Regions from separate parts of the Lawsonibacter asaccharolyticus genome, predicted to be linked through region 1. Evidence: riboswitches for the same ligand, from Rfam matches in the RefSeq annotation. Region 1 holds a riboswitch; each other region holds the start of a gene.
The links. Region 1 has a riboswitch for thiamine pyrophosphate ahead of thiW (energy coupling factor transporter S component ThiW). Riboswitches for the same ligand answer to the same signal wherever they lie in the genome.
Positions count from the first base shown of each region.

Region 1 (5,130 bases):
GCCCAAGGCACCCCCCATGGGCAAGCGCATCCTGCTGGAGCGGATCGCCCCCCTGTGGCGGCGGCTGTCCTTCAACTACAAGATCACCCTGCGCAACCTGTTCCGCTATCAGCGCCGCTTCTGGATGACGGTGGTGGGCATCGGCGGCTGCGCTGCTCTGATCGTCACCGCCTTCGGCCTGCGGGGCTCCATTTTCGACGTGATGGACAGGCAGTACGACGAGATCTACCGCTATACCGCCCAGATCGGGCTGGTGGACCGAGTGACCCCCGGCGAGCTGGCGGAGGTGACCGGGGCGCTGGAGCGGTCCGAGCTGGTGAGCGGATGGCTGGTGAGCCGCTCGGAGACGGCCTCCGCCGAGACGGAGCGGTACACGGTGGACTGCACGGTGGAGGTGGTGCCCAGCCAGGAGGCGCTGGCCCCCTTCGTCTCCCTGCGCCACCGGACGGACAGCGTGCCGGTGCTCCTGCCTGACGACGGAGTGGTCCTGACGGAGAAGCTGGCCTCTCTGCTGGGGGTGTCGGCGGGGGACACCTTCACTCTGGACGGGGACAGCCGGGTCCAGGTACGGGTGGCGGATGTCACGGAGCACTATATCATGCACTATGTCTACATGACCGACGCCTACTACCAGACCCTGTATGGCCAGCCGCCGGAGGAGAACCAGGTGCTGGCGGCCTACCCCGCTGAAGGGGCGGAGGCCCTGGACGCGGAGCTGGTGGGGCTGGACGGCGTCACCACCCTGTCCCAGGTGGCGGCCACCCGGGAGGTATTCACCTCCAGTCTGGAGAGCGTGGACTACGCCGTGGTCCTCATCATCGTGTGCGCCGCGGCCCTGGCCTTCGTGGTGCTCTACAACCTGACCAACATCAACATCACCGAGCGGATGCGGGAGCTGGCCACCCTGAAGGTGCTGGGCTTCTACGACGGCGAGCTGTCCGCCTATATCTACCGGGAGAACGTGATCCTCACGGTGTTCGGCGTGGCCCTGGGGATGGGGATGGGGAAGCTGCTCCACCAGTGGCTGGTGCTGACAGTGGAGATCGACCTGCTCATGTTCGGGCGGACACTGGCCCTGTCCAGCTATCTCTACGCCGGGGTACTCACCGCCGTCTTCTCCCTGGTGGTCAATCTGGCGGCCCACCGGAAGCTGAAAAAGCTGGATATGGTGGAGTCGCTGAAGACAGTGGAATGAACAGCAGCAGCGCCGCCCGATGGGCGGCGCTGAGAGGGTCGAAAAAGTGGCAAGGCCACTTTTTCGAGAAAGATGTAGTCTGCCGCGCGCAGGGTTTGTCCGCCGCAGGCGGACAAACCCCGCACTTGCAGCCTGAGAGGTGTTTTCCCCGACGCACATGTCGCCGGGGAAAACAGATCAGAACTGGATTCGCGCCTGCGGGCGCGAACTTTGCGAGGCTTGTTCGTAAACTGATTAGCACCGCCCGTAGGGCACAGCTGCTCAGCTTGCGGATCAGGCGGCCCCGCGATTAGGGCAGGAAACTCAGCTCCAGGCCCCGGAAGGCGGCGTAGGCCCCCGCCTCACGCTCCAGGGCCCGACGCGCTCCAGGAGAGAGGGGCTCCCACAGGGACAGGGAGAACTCTAGTCGTCCCTGTACCGCTTTTCCGGTCCAGATGCCGGCCACGCGCCCATCCTTCAGAACGGCGCCGGGGTTGGAGACTGTCCGCCAGACCTGGCGCTGGCGGGCGGGGTCCTCCAGGGCCAGGGCTCGGTCCCGCAGGTCCAGATAGGGGTCGTGGGGCCCCAGCAGGATCAGGCGGCCGGGCTGCTCCGGCGGAGCGGTGAGGCTGTCCCGGTCCCGGATCAGGGCCCAGCGGGTCCGGCCCAGCACCCGGACCGGTTCCATCTCCTCTGCGGCGGCGGACCAGAGCCGCTTCGCCTGTTGGGGAGAGCTGCCCAGCCAGGCCTGGAGATCGGCGGGGGCGGCGGGGCCGTAGCAGTGGAGAAATCTCCGCACCAGCTCCGCCTCCCCCTGAGGGCAGGGGGAGGGCTCCCGGCCCAGCCAGCGGCGGAAGGAGGTAAAGGTGGGACTGTTCTCCTCCCGGCGGCCGAACACCACCAGAGAGGCAAAGGAGCAGGGGCGGAGGAGAAAGGAGACAGCGGCGCCTCCCACGGTCTGCCTGTCAGGGCGGCCGTACATGGAGGGGGAGTCCCACAGGGCCCGCTGTTCCGGCGGGAGCTGCTCCCCGACCCGGTCAGCCAGCAGCTGGTCCAGGGCCTCCTTGCTGCGGACGGTGGTCCCGTCCAGGCAGCGGGCGGCCTCCCGCACCCGGGCGTGGGCCTCGTCGAAGGACATGCCGACAAAGTCCAGGGCCGCGGTGATCCCCCGGGTGTAGATCCAGGGACACTCCCCCTCCCGGGCCAGAAGGGGGGAGAGAAAGACGCCGCTCTCCCCGGCGGGAAAGACCAGGGGCACGCCCCGGATGCTCCAGGCCTGGAGCAGGGCCCGGTCCCGGTACAGGGCGTCTCGGAGGAGGGGGAGGGAACAGCCCTCCAGGCGCTGGAAGAGGGCAGTCTCCCACCCGCCGGGCGGGGAGTTCTGGAGCCCGCAGGCCCCCGCAACCTCCAGTATCCGGCTGGCGGGATACCGGCGGTCCAGATGGTGGGCCCGCAGCCGGTGGGCGCGGACCTGTTCCGGGGTGATGTCCATGGGAAAAGACCTCCCTTGTCTCGTCGTTGGTCCCATTATACCCCGGAGGAGGCAAAAAAGCAAAAAAAACCGGCCCGCTCTGCGGGCCGGGAAAAGAAGTGGGGATTCAGCGCTCCAGGGCGGTCCGCATGGAGGACAGGGCCCCGGTCCGCCCCAGGGCGGCAACCAGGATGCCGGCCAGAATGGCACCGGCCACAGTGGAGATGAGGAAGGGGACGATGTAGGCGTAGAAAGCCACCGTGGCGGCGTCTGCGCTGGTAAACAGAATGGCCACGGGATAGGCGGCCAGGCCGCCGATGATGCCGGTGCCGAAGACCTCCCCCACCAGGGTGGCGGGGAGGTTCCGAGTCTTCCAGAACACCAGTCCGCACAGCAGGGCGCCGCACATGCTGCCTGGGAAGGCCATGATCGTGCCAAGCCCCAGCAGGTTTCGGATCAGGCTGGCGCCGAAAGCCACCCCGACTCCGTACCAGGGGCCCAGCAGGACAGCGCACAGGACGTTGACCATATGCTGGATGGGGGCGCACTTGCTGGCCAGGACGGGGAAAGTGAACAGGCTGCCCACCACCGCCACGGCGCACAGAATGCCGGCAATGGCCAGCTTTTTGGTGTTGCTCTGATTCATGGGAAAGTGCTCCTTTCAAAATGGATGGGGAAACACACAAAAGCAGACAGCGTCTCCCCTTTTTCCGGCCCCGAGGGGCCACAAATCGGGTCCCGGAAGGACAGACAGGGTCCTCCCTGGGTTCGGTCGGGGCTTACTGGCCCCCTCTCACGCCGGAACACGGCTTCCCATCGCTGCTGTATGCGGCCCGGGCACAGGGCGCTCCCCCTCTGCCCGCTCCCGGCCAGGCCGGGGCGCCGATGTGTCTCCTCACGCTCCCTTCGGAAAGGATCAAAAGACGGGGTGCCCGGTGGGCACCCCGTCTGGTCACGGCCAGCATGACTCCCTACGGTGGCATGACCCACATCAGGTGAAGGGTCGAAGCGCTCAGCTTCCTCTCAGCCCGCTGCCGCAGGCTCCCCTGTCTTTTGCAACTGTATTATGGGCCCGGAGGCCCGGTTTGTCAAGAAAAATTTTCGGACCCTGGCGCGGCGGACCCTGGAGGGAAGGAGAAGGCCGTCTGTCAGACCTCCCGCTGTCCCTCTAGGATCTCCATGAACTCCCGCCCGGTGATGGTCTCGTGCTCATAGAGGTACTGGGCCAGCTGGTGGAGCTTTTCCTCGTTGGTTTTCAGCAGGTCCATGGCCTTCTGGTACTGGGTGTCCACCATCTCCGTCACCTTCCGGTCGATGCGGGCCTGGGTCCCCGGGGAGCAGGCCAGGGCAGCATCCCCGCCCAGGTACTGGTTGCTCACCGTCTCAAAGGCCACGAAGCCGAACTCGTCGCTCATACCGAAGCGGGAGATCATGGACCGGGCCAGCTTGGTGGCCTGCTCGATGTCGTTGGAGGCCCCGGTGGTGATGGAGTGGAAGACCAGCTCTTCGGCGGCCCGGCCGCCGGTATAGGTGGCGATCTTGTTCAGCAGCTCATCCTTAGACATGAGGAAATGGTCGCCGTCGTCCACCTGGAGAGTATAGCCCAGCGCGCCGGAGGTGCGGGGAATGATGGTGATCTTCTGCACCGGGGCGGAGTGGGTCTGGAGGGCGGCTACCAGGGCGTGGCCCGTCTCGTGGTAGGCCACGATCTTCTTCTCCTGGTCGGAGAGCACCCGGCTCTTCTTCTGGTATCCTGCGATGACCACCTCCACGCTCTCCTGCAAGTCCTCCTGAGTGGCGTAGGGGCGGCCTGCCCGCACCGCCCTCAGAGCGGCCTCGTTGACGATGTTGGCCAGCTCTGCGCCGGAGGCCCCGGCAGCGGTCTTGGCAATGGGTTCGAAGTCCACGTCCTCCGCCAGACGGATCTGCTTGGCGTGGACCTTCAGGATATCGATGCGGCCCTGAAGGTCGGGCAGCTCCACCGGGATGCGCCGGTCGAACCGGCCGGGGCGCAGCAGGGCGGGGTCCAGGCTGTCTGGGCGGTTGGTGGCGGCCAGCACCACCACGCCCTTGGAGCCGTCAAAGCCGTCCATCTCGGTGAGCAGCTGGTTCAGGGTCTGCTCCCGCTCGTCATTGCCGCCGATCTGGCCGTCCCGCTTCTTGCCGATGGTGTCGATCTCGTCGATGAACACGATGCAGGGGGCCTTGTCATTGGCCTGCTTGAACAGGTCCCGCACCTTGGCGGCACCCCGGCCCACGAACATCTCCACGAACTCGCTGCCGGCAATGGAGAAGAAGGGCACGTTGGCCTCGCCGGCTACCGCCTTGGCCAGCAGGGTCTTGCCGGTGCCCGGAGGGCCTACCAGCAGGGCGCCTTTGGGCAGCTTGGCGCCGATCTGGCGGTACTTCTCCGGGTCGTGGAGGAAGTCCACGATCTCGCTGAGCAGTTCCTTGGCCTCGTCCTCGCCGGCCACGTCGGCAAAGC
Region 1 covers NZ_CP091870.1:2,990,390-2,995,519, reverse strand. The annotation lists gene L9O85_RS14520 (ABC transporter permease) at 1-1,195, shown strand, start outside; gene L9O85_RS14515 (winged helix DNA-binding domain-containing protein) at 1,485-2,666, opposite strand; gene thiW (energy coupling factor transporter S component ThiW) at 2,773-3,291, opposite strand; TPP riboswitch at 3,597-3,703, opposite strand; gene ftsH (ATP-dependent zinc metalloprotease FtsH) at 3,794-5,130, opposite strand, start outside.

Region 2 (5,130 bases), 760 kb from region 1:
GGGATTGGACAGGGGTGGAGCTGGCGGCGGGGGTGCTGGTGGGAGTGGAGGTGGTCCCATTGGAGCCGCAGCCGGCCAGCAGGCCGGCCATCAGGGCCAGAGACAGCCCCATGCAAGTCAGTTTTTTCATGTAAGATCTTCTCCTTTATTGCATTCGTTTTGTGTTTCATCTGGAGTACAGGGCTCAGTATAAAAAAGAAATGTAAAATGCGAAACAGCGGATATGTTAAATCTGCGTAAAGTGCGGTAAAATCAGAGAGTAAAAATGTAAAATACCGGCCGCCGGGACTTCCGGCGGCCGGTTTGGAATATCACATGTTCTGAATGGAACGGTGGACTGGCCTCAGCTCCGCTCCTCCACGGGGTCCTTGTCCCGGAAGAGCAGAGAGATGCACCACACGGCGGAAAGACCCACCAGGGTATAGATCACGCGGCTGATCATACTGCCGGAACCGCCGCAGGCGAAGGCCACCAGGTCGAATCGAAACAGACCCACGCTGCCCCAGTTCAGGCCGCCGATGATCAGCAGAGTCAGGGCGATCTTATCCATTATCATGGTTCATACCTCCTCGCATTGGTATTCCGGAGGTAGTTTGGCCAAAAGAGAGCTTTTTATTCCGTCGGTTCAAAAATTAAGGGAGCCCGGCCCGAAGCCGCAGGGCAGCAGGGTGGAGAGCGGGGCGGACTGGAAGGCACCGTCCCCTCGGACGGCCAGGACCCGGAGCTGGGGAGCAAATTCAAACAGCATCTGCCGGCAGGCACCGCAGGGCCAGCAGAAGTCGCTTCCCCGGCCGGCGATGGCGATAGCGGTGAAGCCGCCGGTGCGGCCCTCGCTCACCGCCTTGACCAGCGCCGTGCGCTCGGCGCAGAGGGTGGAGCCGTAGGCGGCGTTCTCCACATTGCATCCGGTGAACACCGCCCCGTCACTGCACAACAGGGCAGCGCCCACGGGAAAATGAGAATAGGGTACATAGGCCCGCTCCTGCATGGAGACGGCCGTGGAGATCAGCTCAGCATCAGTCATAGTTTGCTCCTTTCTGTGGCGGATATCCGGAAAGCGGGAAGCGCCGGTGCTGCGGAATGCCCCGGCGGGGACCGCAAAGGGAGACATCGCTCTGGGGGAAAAACAGAATGTGAAGGAGAGAGGGCCATATTATAAAACAGAGCGTGAAAAAGACCTGTGGTTTCCTTTACGGTCAGTACAGGCAGAGTCCCTGCATCTCGTCTCTATTTTACCACAGAGACCGGTGCTTCTCAAGGGCCTCCACGTCTCTTCTGCGCCGGGAACTGCCAGGGGATGGCTCCGGCAGTTTGAAAAAAACCGGGTGATCGGAGACCACTGCCTTGCAAAGGACAGGACAACATGGTGGAGTAAAGCAAAAAATTTTGTGCCCTTTGGCGGGAGGAACGCCTTGTTACGCACCCGGGGCCGGCCTGGGAGAAACAGGAACAAGCAGGAGCAAAATAAGACATTTGTTCCAAACAGTGATTTTTTGCAACGACCTATGTGAAAAAAACAAGTTCCTGCTCTTGCCAGAACGGGACACAGAGCTTATAATAAAAAAACGACAGCAGAGAAAAATGACGAAAAGGGAGCTCGCATGACGGGCTGAGAGGGAGCTGTTCGCTCCGACCTGTGACCTGATTTGGGTAATGCCAACGTAGGGAAATATACTTGCGGAACTAGGCCGCGGGGATATCCCGAAGTGGGGTGCCCCGCGGTTTTTGCTGTCTGCGGACAAAGGAGAGAGGGATATGGAGCTGGGAGCCTGCCTGGACCGGGTGCGGGAGCGGAGGCCGCTGATCCACTGCATCACCAACTATGTGACGGCCAACGACGTGGCAAACCTCCTGCTGGCCTGCGGGGCCAGCCCCATCATGGCCGATGAGCCGGAGGAAGTGGAGGAGATCACGGCCCGGTGCGCCGGACTGTGCCTCAACTTGGGAACACCCAGCCGGCGCACCATCCCCAGCCTGATGCGGGCCGGGGTCAAGGCCGGGGAGCTGGGCCGCCCAGTGGTGCTGGACCCGGTAGGGGTGGGGGCCAGCGCCCTGCGTCTCCGCACGGCCCAGGAGCTGATGGCCCGTGTCACCTTTACCGTGCTGCGGGGCAATGTCTCAGAGCTGCGGGCCCTGGCGGGCGGCCAGGAGCACACCCGGGGGGTGGACGCCGGCGGGGCGGACGCAGTGACGGAAGCGGAACTGGAGCGGGGGGTGGCCTTCGCCAAAGGGACCGCCCGCCGCACCGGGACCGTAGTGGCGGTCACCGGGGCCATTGACCTGGTCTCAGACGGGGAGCAGTGCGTCGTGATCCGCAACGGCCGCCCGGAGATGGGGCTGGTCACCGGTACCGGCTGTCAGCTGTCCGCCCTGACTGCGGCCTGCCTGGCCGCCAGCCCGGAGCGCCCCCTGGAGGCGGCCGCCGCCGCGGTGTGCGCCATGGGAGTGGCGGGGGAGCTGGCCTGGGCGAGGATGTCCCCTCAGGACGGAAACGCTACCTATCGGGATCGGATCATTGACGCTGTGTGCCGGATGGACGGCGCGGCGCTGGAGAAAGGAGCCAACTATGAGATGCGATAAAAAGGATTTGCTGCTCTACGGCGTAACGGACCGGAGCTGGCTGGGGGACAGGACCCTGGCCCAACAGGTAGAGGCATCCCTGCGGGGGGGCGCCACCATGATCCAGCTGCGGGAGAAGCATATGGACCGTGGGAGCATTCTGGCCCAGGCCCTGGAACTGCGGGAGCTGTGCGGGCGCTACGGCGTGCCCCTGATCCTCAACGACGATGCGGAACTGGCCCAGGCGGCAGGAGCGGACGGCGTCCACGTGGGCCAGAGCGATATGGAGGCGGGGCGAGTCCGGGCCCTGCTGGGGGAAGACAAACTCATCGGCGTGTCCGCACGCACGGTGGAGCAGGCCCTGGCCGCCCAGGCGGCGGGGGCCGACTACCTGGGGGTAGGAGCCATGTTCCCCACCGGGACCAAGCAGGACACCCGACCAGTGAGCTATGACACCCTGAAGGCCATCTGCGCCGCCGTGGATATCCCTGTGGTGGCCATCGGGGGCATCGGAGCCGGCAATGTGGCGGAGCTGGCGGGGAGCGGCATCGCCGGGGTGGCGGTGGTCTCAGCCCTGTACGCCCAGCCCGACGTGGAAGCGGCCACCCGCTCCCTCCGGGCCCAGGTGGAGCGGGTGGTGGGCCCATGAGGATCGAGGGGGCCATCTTCGATCTGGACGGGACCCTCACCGACTCCATGTACATCTGGAACGAGGCGCCCAAGGCTCTGGTCCGGAAGTTTGGAGGAAAGCCGCCGGAGGACCTGGCCCGGGACATCCGGGAGATGGGGCGGCGGGAAGCCTCGGAGTACATGGTGGATACATTTTGCCTCCCCTGTACGCCCGAACAGGTGATGGAAGGGGTGAACGCCCTGGTGACAGGGGAATACCGGGACAGGGTCCCCATGAAGACGGGGGCGGACACACTGCTGGAGCGGCTGGGAGCCCTGGGGGTCCCCTGCGGCATCGCCACCGCCAGCGAGGCCTTTCAGGCACGGGACGCCATGGTCCGTCTGGGGCTGTGGAAGCACTTCCTGTTCGCCTTCAGTTCCCTTCAGTACGGGCCTAAGACCGGACCGGACCTCTATCGGGCTGCTGCCCGCAGCCTGGGCAGCGCGCCGGAGCGCACGGTGGTCTTTGAGGATGCCCTCCATGCCGCACGCAGCGCCAAACGGGCGGGCTTTCTGGTGGCGGGGGTGTATGACCCCTCCGCCGAGGAGGATCAGGAGGCACTGCGGTGCCTCTGCGACTGGTATCTTCCCCGGCTGGACTCCCCGGATTTCCTGGCAGCATTGGAGCGGGGCTGAGCCGGGAATGGAGCGGGTGCGGCCCGGAGAGGAGGGGCAGAGGAGCACAGTGAGGGATGGCCGTCAGACCGTCCCGAACACAGCAAAAATGGGGGCAGCCGTAAGGCCGCCCAGCCGGGGCGCAGCCCAGCGGAGCGGGTGCGGCCCGGAGAGGAGGAAGGGAGCGCAGTGAGGGATGGCCGTCAGGCTGTCCCGAACAGAGCGTACTTTGCTCCGACGACGCGGCACCTCGGGGGCACCACCTGGTGTCGCGGAACAAAACTTCAATGCGGAGAAAGGAGTTTTCTGATGAAAACAGCATTGACGATCGCTGGGAGCGATTCCAGCGGAGGCGCCGGGATCCAGGCCGACATCAAGACCATGACTGCCAACGGCGTCTACGCCATGAGCGCGGTCACCGCTCTGACGGCCCAGAATACCACCGGCGTCTACGGCATCCTGGAGTCCACCCCGGAATTCCTGGCCAGTCAGCTGGACTGCATTTTTACCGACATCTTCCCCGATGCCGTCAAGACAGGGATGGTGTCCTCTACCGGGCTGATCCAGGTCATCGCGGACAAGCTGAAGCAGTACCAGGCCCGGAACATCGTGGTGGACCCGGTGATGATCGCTACCAGCGGGTCCCGCCTGATTTCGGAGGAAGCGGTGGAGGCGCTGAAGAGCCAGCTGCTCCCCCTGGCCGCCGTCCTCACCCCCAACATCCCAGAGGCGGAGGTCCTGTCGGGCCTCACCATCTCCGGCTCGGAGGACATGGAGCGGGCTGCCCGGGAGATCGGGGAGCGGTACGGCTGCGCTGTGCTGTGCAAGGGCGGGCACGACCTGAACGACGCCAACGACCTGCTGTGGCAGGATGGGAGCTGCAAATGGTTCTGCGGACGCCGGATCCATAACCCCAACACCCACGGGACAGGCTGTACGCTCTCCAGTGCCATCGCCTCCAATCTGGCGAAGGGCTGCGACCTGGAGACGGCGGTGGAGCGGGCGAAGATCTATCTCTCGGGGGCGCTGTCCTCCATGCTTGACCTGGGGGCGGGCAGCGGCCCCCTGGACCACCTCTTTTCCATCCCGGAGCTGGACCTGGACCGCATCCGGTCCCTTCAGTCCCCCGCCGGAGGAAGGTGAGGGGCGGTCCGCCTGATGACCGAGATCCATGAAATAGGAATCAATAGATAAAGGAGAAGATCTTTATGGAACGCAATTATACCACACAGATGGACGCCGCCCGCCGGGGGATCGTGACCCCGGAGCTGGAGACTGTCGCCCGAA
Region 2 covers NZ_CP091870.1:2,233,281-2,238,410, reverse strand. The annotation lists gene L9O85_RS10705 (phosphate ABC transporter substrate-binding protein) at 1-130, opposite strand, end outside; gene L9O85_RS10700 (DUF378 domain-containing protein) at 344-556, opposite strand; gene cdd (cytidine deaminase) at 626-1,024, opposite strand; TPP riboswitch at 1,580-1,685, shown strand; gene thiM (hydroxyethylthiazole kinase) at 1,756-2,580, shown strand; gene thiE (thiamine phosphate synthase) at 2,567-3,208, shown strand; gene L9O85_RS10680 (HAD family hydrolase) at 3,205-3,864, shown strand; gene thiD (bifunctional hydroxymethylpyrimidine kinase/phosphomethylpyrimidine kinase) at 4,153-4,986, shown strand; gene thiC (phosphomethylpyrimidine synthase ThiC) at 5,052-5,130, shown strand, end outside.
Region 2: another riboswitch for thiamine pyrophosphate. It lies ahead of thiM (hydroxyethylthiazole kinase); the one in region 1 lies ahead of thiW (energy coupling factor transporter S component ThiW).

Region 3 (5,130 bases), 120 kb from region 1:
CCTTTCATCCCCAGGATACCCTGACCCGGGCGGAGGGGGAGGCCCTTCTCTCTCTTCTCCCCTGACCCCGGCCCTCTTGTGTCACCCCTGCCTCTCCCAGAGCAGCACCGCGTCTCCGGCCTGCGCCTGGAAGGAGGCCTCGTCCAGATCCTCCAGTTCCTCCAGGTCCCCGGCCAGATACCAGACCTGATCCGCCCCGCCGTCGAAGGGGAGGGGGATCACCGTCCCGTGTCTGGTGTCCAGAACGATGCCGTTGTTGATCCCCACACTTTCGTGGTATGGGGAGCCGGGAGAGAGATACCGGGTCCACAGGCTGCCGGTATAGCAGAGATAGACCCTTCGGATGGTCTCCCCGCCCTCCTCCGTCACCCGGAACAGGACCTCCAGGCCGGCGTAATCCCGGCCCAGATATTTCATGTGGAAAGCCGGCTCCACCTCTTGGATGCGGATATCCTGTGAATAGGGGATGGGTGTCTGGAAGCGAAAGACCAACAGCCAGACCGCCACGCCCAGGGCTGCCGCACCGGCCAGCACCCGAGCGGAGAAACACAGCTTTTTCCTTCTCAGCTGCCTTTTTACCCCGGCCAGCACCCGGGCCTTCGACTGCTCCCGGTCCTGCTCTGGCGGGGGCAGCGGGTCTTCCCGGCGCAGCTCCTCCAGCCGGGCACGGCAGAGGGGACAGTTCTCCACATGCTCCTCCACCGCCCGGCGGCTCTCCTGGCTGCAGATTTGGTCCACGTACAGGGGCAGCAGATCCTGGATCATGGGACAGGGCTGATTCATCATAATGCCTCCTTGATTTTTAGTCTGGCCCGGTGAAAAGTGACCCGGGCCCAGCTCTCCGTCTTATGGAACAGTGCTCCTATCTCCCGGAAGGACAGCTCCCCCAGCACCCGCAGGGCAAAGACCTCCCGATAGGGCTCGGGCAGGCTGTGGAGTACCTGGTGGACTTCCATGGCAGTCTCCTTCTCCGCCAGCCGCTCCTCCGGCCCCTCCTCCCGGAGCTCCGGCTCCGGCTCCCGCCTTCTCTGCCTGCGGCAGTGGGTCAGCCAGGCGTGCTTGGCGATCTGGCACAGCCAGACCCGCAGGGTACACTCCCCCCGGAACTGGCCGATATGCTCCAGCGCCCGGAAAAAGGTCTCCTGGGTCAGCTCCTCCGCCAGTACCGGGTCCCGGCACAGGGCCAGAGAAAATCGGTAGACGTCCTCCAGATAGTCCCGGTAAACTTCTTCAAAATCGATCACGCCCTCACCTCCCTTTCCACAGATAAGACGGCATCTCCCCCATTTCGTTACAAAAGATCCACCGCCATTTTTTGGCGGTGGATCTTTCTCTTTCCAATATTTTTAATATCGCTGCTCCAGGATCTCCACGATATCCCCGATCACGCCGTCGTCGCAGTGACACAGGATATGGGCTCCCCAGTCCTTCACCTCCTGGGCACAGTTGGCAGGGGCAAAGGGGACGGCGGACAGTGCCATCATGGGGATGTCGTTCTGGTTGTCTCCCACGCAGTAGATATTTTCTCGGGCGATCCCCAGCATCTGGGCCAGCCGGGCCACCATTCCCCCCTTGTTGCACCCATGGTCGGTGATCTCCAGGTACACGTGGTTGGAAAAAATAGCCTCATACCGGCGGGGGAAGTGGTCCAGAAGCCAGCTCTGCACCTCCTTCAGCACCCCGTGGTCCTGCTGGAGGATGGCTTTGGTCCAGGGCGTAGGCATCTCCCGAATGGGACAGACGGTGTAGTCGGTGCCCACCTTTTTCATGTGCAGGTCTGTGATCCAGTTGGGTCGGAACACATAGATATCCTCCCCGTGGTAGGCCTCCATCCCCAGCTGTGGAAATGCCTCCATCACCCCATCCAAGTCCTGAGGCGCACTGGGAGACAGATAGGTCTGCACCAGAAATTCGTCTTTTTGGAAGTCATAGATGGCCGACCCGTTGGAGAGGACCACCGGGGCATTGACGGGGGCCAGATGGACATAGGGAGCGAAGGTCCGGTGGGCGCGGCCGGTGGCCACGGTAAAACGCCCCCCCTGGGCGAGGAAGCGGTCCAGGGCCTCCAAATTCCGCCGGGGCACCTGACAGTGGCTGTCATACAGCGTGTCGTCAAAATCACTGACCAGCAGGACACCGTCGAATTTTCCCAAAGAAAAAACCTCAATTCTGTTTCGTCAGCAGCTTCTGCCGCAGAGCGGGGACGGACTGAAAGATCCCCAGAACGATCAGGTTGACCACAGTCACGAGAACGATCAGCACGCCGTTAAAGATCATGGAGTAGACCCAGGGGTCCACCATGGGCAGTCCCAAAAATTCCTCCGGCATATACATATACCACAGCAGGCCGCCGGACAGGGTGAGAGATACCCACCGTCCCAGCCCGGCCAGGATGGTGCCCCACAGCCAGCCCAGCTTCTTCCCCGCGGCAAAGCCGCAGAGGAACACCAGCGTATAAGCCACCACATAGTCCAGCAGCATGGACTGCCAGGATAGAGCGATTCCTCCGCCCAGGAAGAACTGGAGCACACCGTTGACAAAGCAGCAGCTCAGGCTCCAGGCCGGGCCCCAGCGCAGGCAGTAGATCAGGATGGGCACCATGGCAAAGTCCACAGACCCCCCCTGGGGAAAGCGGTACAGCCGGAAGTAGCCCAGGATGGTGGCCAGCGCGATCATCAGCGCGGCCTCCACAAGGGCGCGGGTAGAGCGGGAATGTCGGTTCATCGTCGTTTCCTCCTGAAATCAAGATACCGCAGCACATCCGAACGGGTGCGTGCGGTATGAAGAGGACGACATATGGATCGTTCACTCCCTACGCCGGCATTACCCGGATCAGGTCAAGGGACTGGAGCTGCGATTCGCTTCCATCTCAGCCGGGAATAGCTCCCAGCGCCCCTGTGTTCGATTGTCTGCGGTCAAAGTTATTGTATCCCAAAGGGACGGGCCTTGTCAAGCGTGCTCTTTTCTCTATCCACTCCCCTCTTGTATGTGCCCTTTGAATGGGTCCATGACTGGATACTATTAGACACCTGCCGCCCTGCGTGGTATCCTGAAGACGATTTCTTGTACACTTTACACAATCCGTCAGGAGGTCTCTCTATGAAAAAGCTGCAATTCGCAATGGTCGGGGGCGGGAACGGCGCCCTGATCGGAGATATCCACCGCATCGGGGCCCAGTTCGACGACCTGGCCGAACTGAAGGCGGGCTGTTTCTCCCGCCACTGGGATAAAAATCTGGAGGCCGGAGAGAAATGGGGGGTGGAGCCCGGCCGCATCTATCCCGACTACCACACCATGCTGGAGGAGGAAGCCAAGCGCACCGGGGAGGACCGGCTGGACTTTGTGGTGGTGGCCACCCCCAACAACACCCACTACGAGATCGTCAAGGACATCATTGCCCACGGCTTCCACATTGTCTGCGACAAACCCGTCACCTTCACCAGCCGGGAGTCGGAGGAGCTGAAGGCCCTGGCCCAGGAAAAAGATCTTCTGTTCGGCGTGTCTTACAGTTATGCCCACTACGCCATTCTGGAGCAGGCCAAAAAGATGATCGCTGACGGGGTGCTGGGAAAGATCCACACCATCGCCGCCGAGTATCCCCAGGAATGGGTGGGGCTGAACACTGCCCTCCGGGGAAAGGACGGCCTGACCTGGCGGGTCGATCCGGCCATCTGCGGCCCCTCTGGAGTGATCGCGGACATCGGCACCCATGTGGAGTATCTCATCAGCAAGGTCACCGGCCTCAAGCCCGTGCGGGTGCTGGCCCGCCTGCGCTCCATCCCGGATTATGTGCCGGTGGAGAGCGATGCCCAGGTGCTCATCGACTACGACAACGGGGCAGCGGGCATCTTTTGGACCTCCTTCGCCATGGTGGGCAAGAGCTGCTGCATGAAGGTGCGCATCTACGGCGACAAAGGGGGCATGGAGTGGAACGCCCACGATTTCATGGAGCTCCGGGTGGACATCGCCGGACAGCCCACCCAGATCTGGTCGGCCAATTATGACTACTGTGATCCCCAGGCCCGGAAGTCCTGCCGCCTCCCCAAGGGGATGCCGGAGGCCTTCCACTCCCTGTTCGCCAACTTCTACCGGGGTTACTGTTCCCATCTGCTGTCCCGGAAGGAGGGCAAAGATGAGCGGCCCTTCCCCTACTCCGATATCGATGACGGCATCCAGGGGCTGAAATTTATCGAGGCCTGCCTGAAGAGCCAGGAGGACGGGAACGTCTGGACCCAGGTGTGAGCAAAGGATATCAAAAACAGGGCCCGGGAAAACCACAGGGTTTTTCCGGGCTCTCTTCTGACCCTAGAAAATTTTCCACAGGAGGCCGGTGGGCCCTGTGGAATGGTCGATGTGAAACGGCGGGCGCGCTTTGCGCGCCCCTACGCAAAGACCGAAGGGGACCCCGTAGGGGCGGCTTCCAGCCGCCCGAAAAGCCTTCCCCCCACAGGGGGGAAGGTGTCACGGCATATGCCGTGACGGATGAGGGGTCTTTCTACCCCCGTCCCTGTCCCAGAGGGGTTCTGTCCTGCGGGGCGGAACCCCTTTCGGGCATCCTTCGGATGAAAACGGGCAGGGGCAAGACCCGTCCCTACGTAAAGACCAGGGCCGCTCGTGGAAAACGGCGGGCGCACAATGCGCGCCCCTACGCAAAGACTGAAGGGGACCCCGTAGGGGCGGCTTCCAGCCGCCCGAAAAGCCTTCCCCCCACAGGGGGGAAGGTGTCACGGCATATGCCGTGACAGATGAGGGGTCTTTCTACCCCCGTCCCTGTCCCAGAGGGGTTCTGTCCTGCGGGGCGGAACCCCTTTCGGGCATCCTTCGGATGAAAACGGGCGGGGCTTGCCCCGCCCCTACGTAAAGACCAGGGCCGCTCGTGGAAAACGGCGGGCACACAATGCGCACCCCTACGCAAAGACTGAAGGGGTCCCCGTAGGGGCGGCTTCCAGCCGCCCGAAAAGCCTTCCCCCCACAGGGGGGAAGGTGTCACGGCATATGCCGTGACGGATGAGGGGTCTTTCTACCCCCGTCCCTGTCCCAGAGGGGTTCTGTCCTGCGGGGCGGAACCCCTTTCGGGCATCCTTCGGATGAAAACAGGCGGGGGCAAGACCCGCCCCTACGTAAAGACCA
Region 3 covers NZ_CP091870.1:3,109,342-3,114,471, forward strand. The annotation lists gene L9O85_RS15020 (S-layer homology domain-containing protein) at 1-65, shown strand, start outside; gene L9O85_RS15025 (anti-sigma factor family protein) at 82-786, opposite strand; gene L9O85_RS15030 (RNA polymerase sigma factor) at 783-1,244, opposite strand; gene L9O85_RS15035 (HAD-IIB family hydrolase) at 1,347-2,153, opposite strand; gene L9O85_RS15040 (energy-coupled thiamine transporter ThiT) at 2,164-2,724, opposite strand; TPP riboswitch at 2,793-2,907, opposite strand; gene L9O85_RS15045 (Gfo/Idh/MocA family protein) at 3,100-4,242, shown strand.
Region 3: another riboswitch for thiamine pyrophosphate. It lies ahead of L9O85_RS15040 (energy-coupled thiamine transporter ThiT); the one in region 1 lies ahead of thiW (energy coupling factor transporter S component ThiW).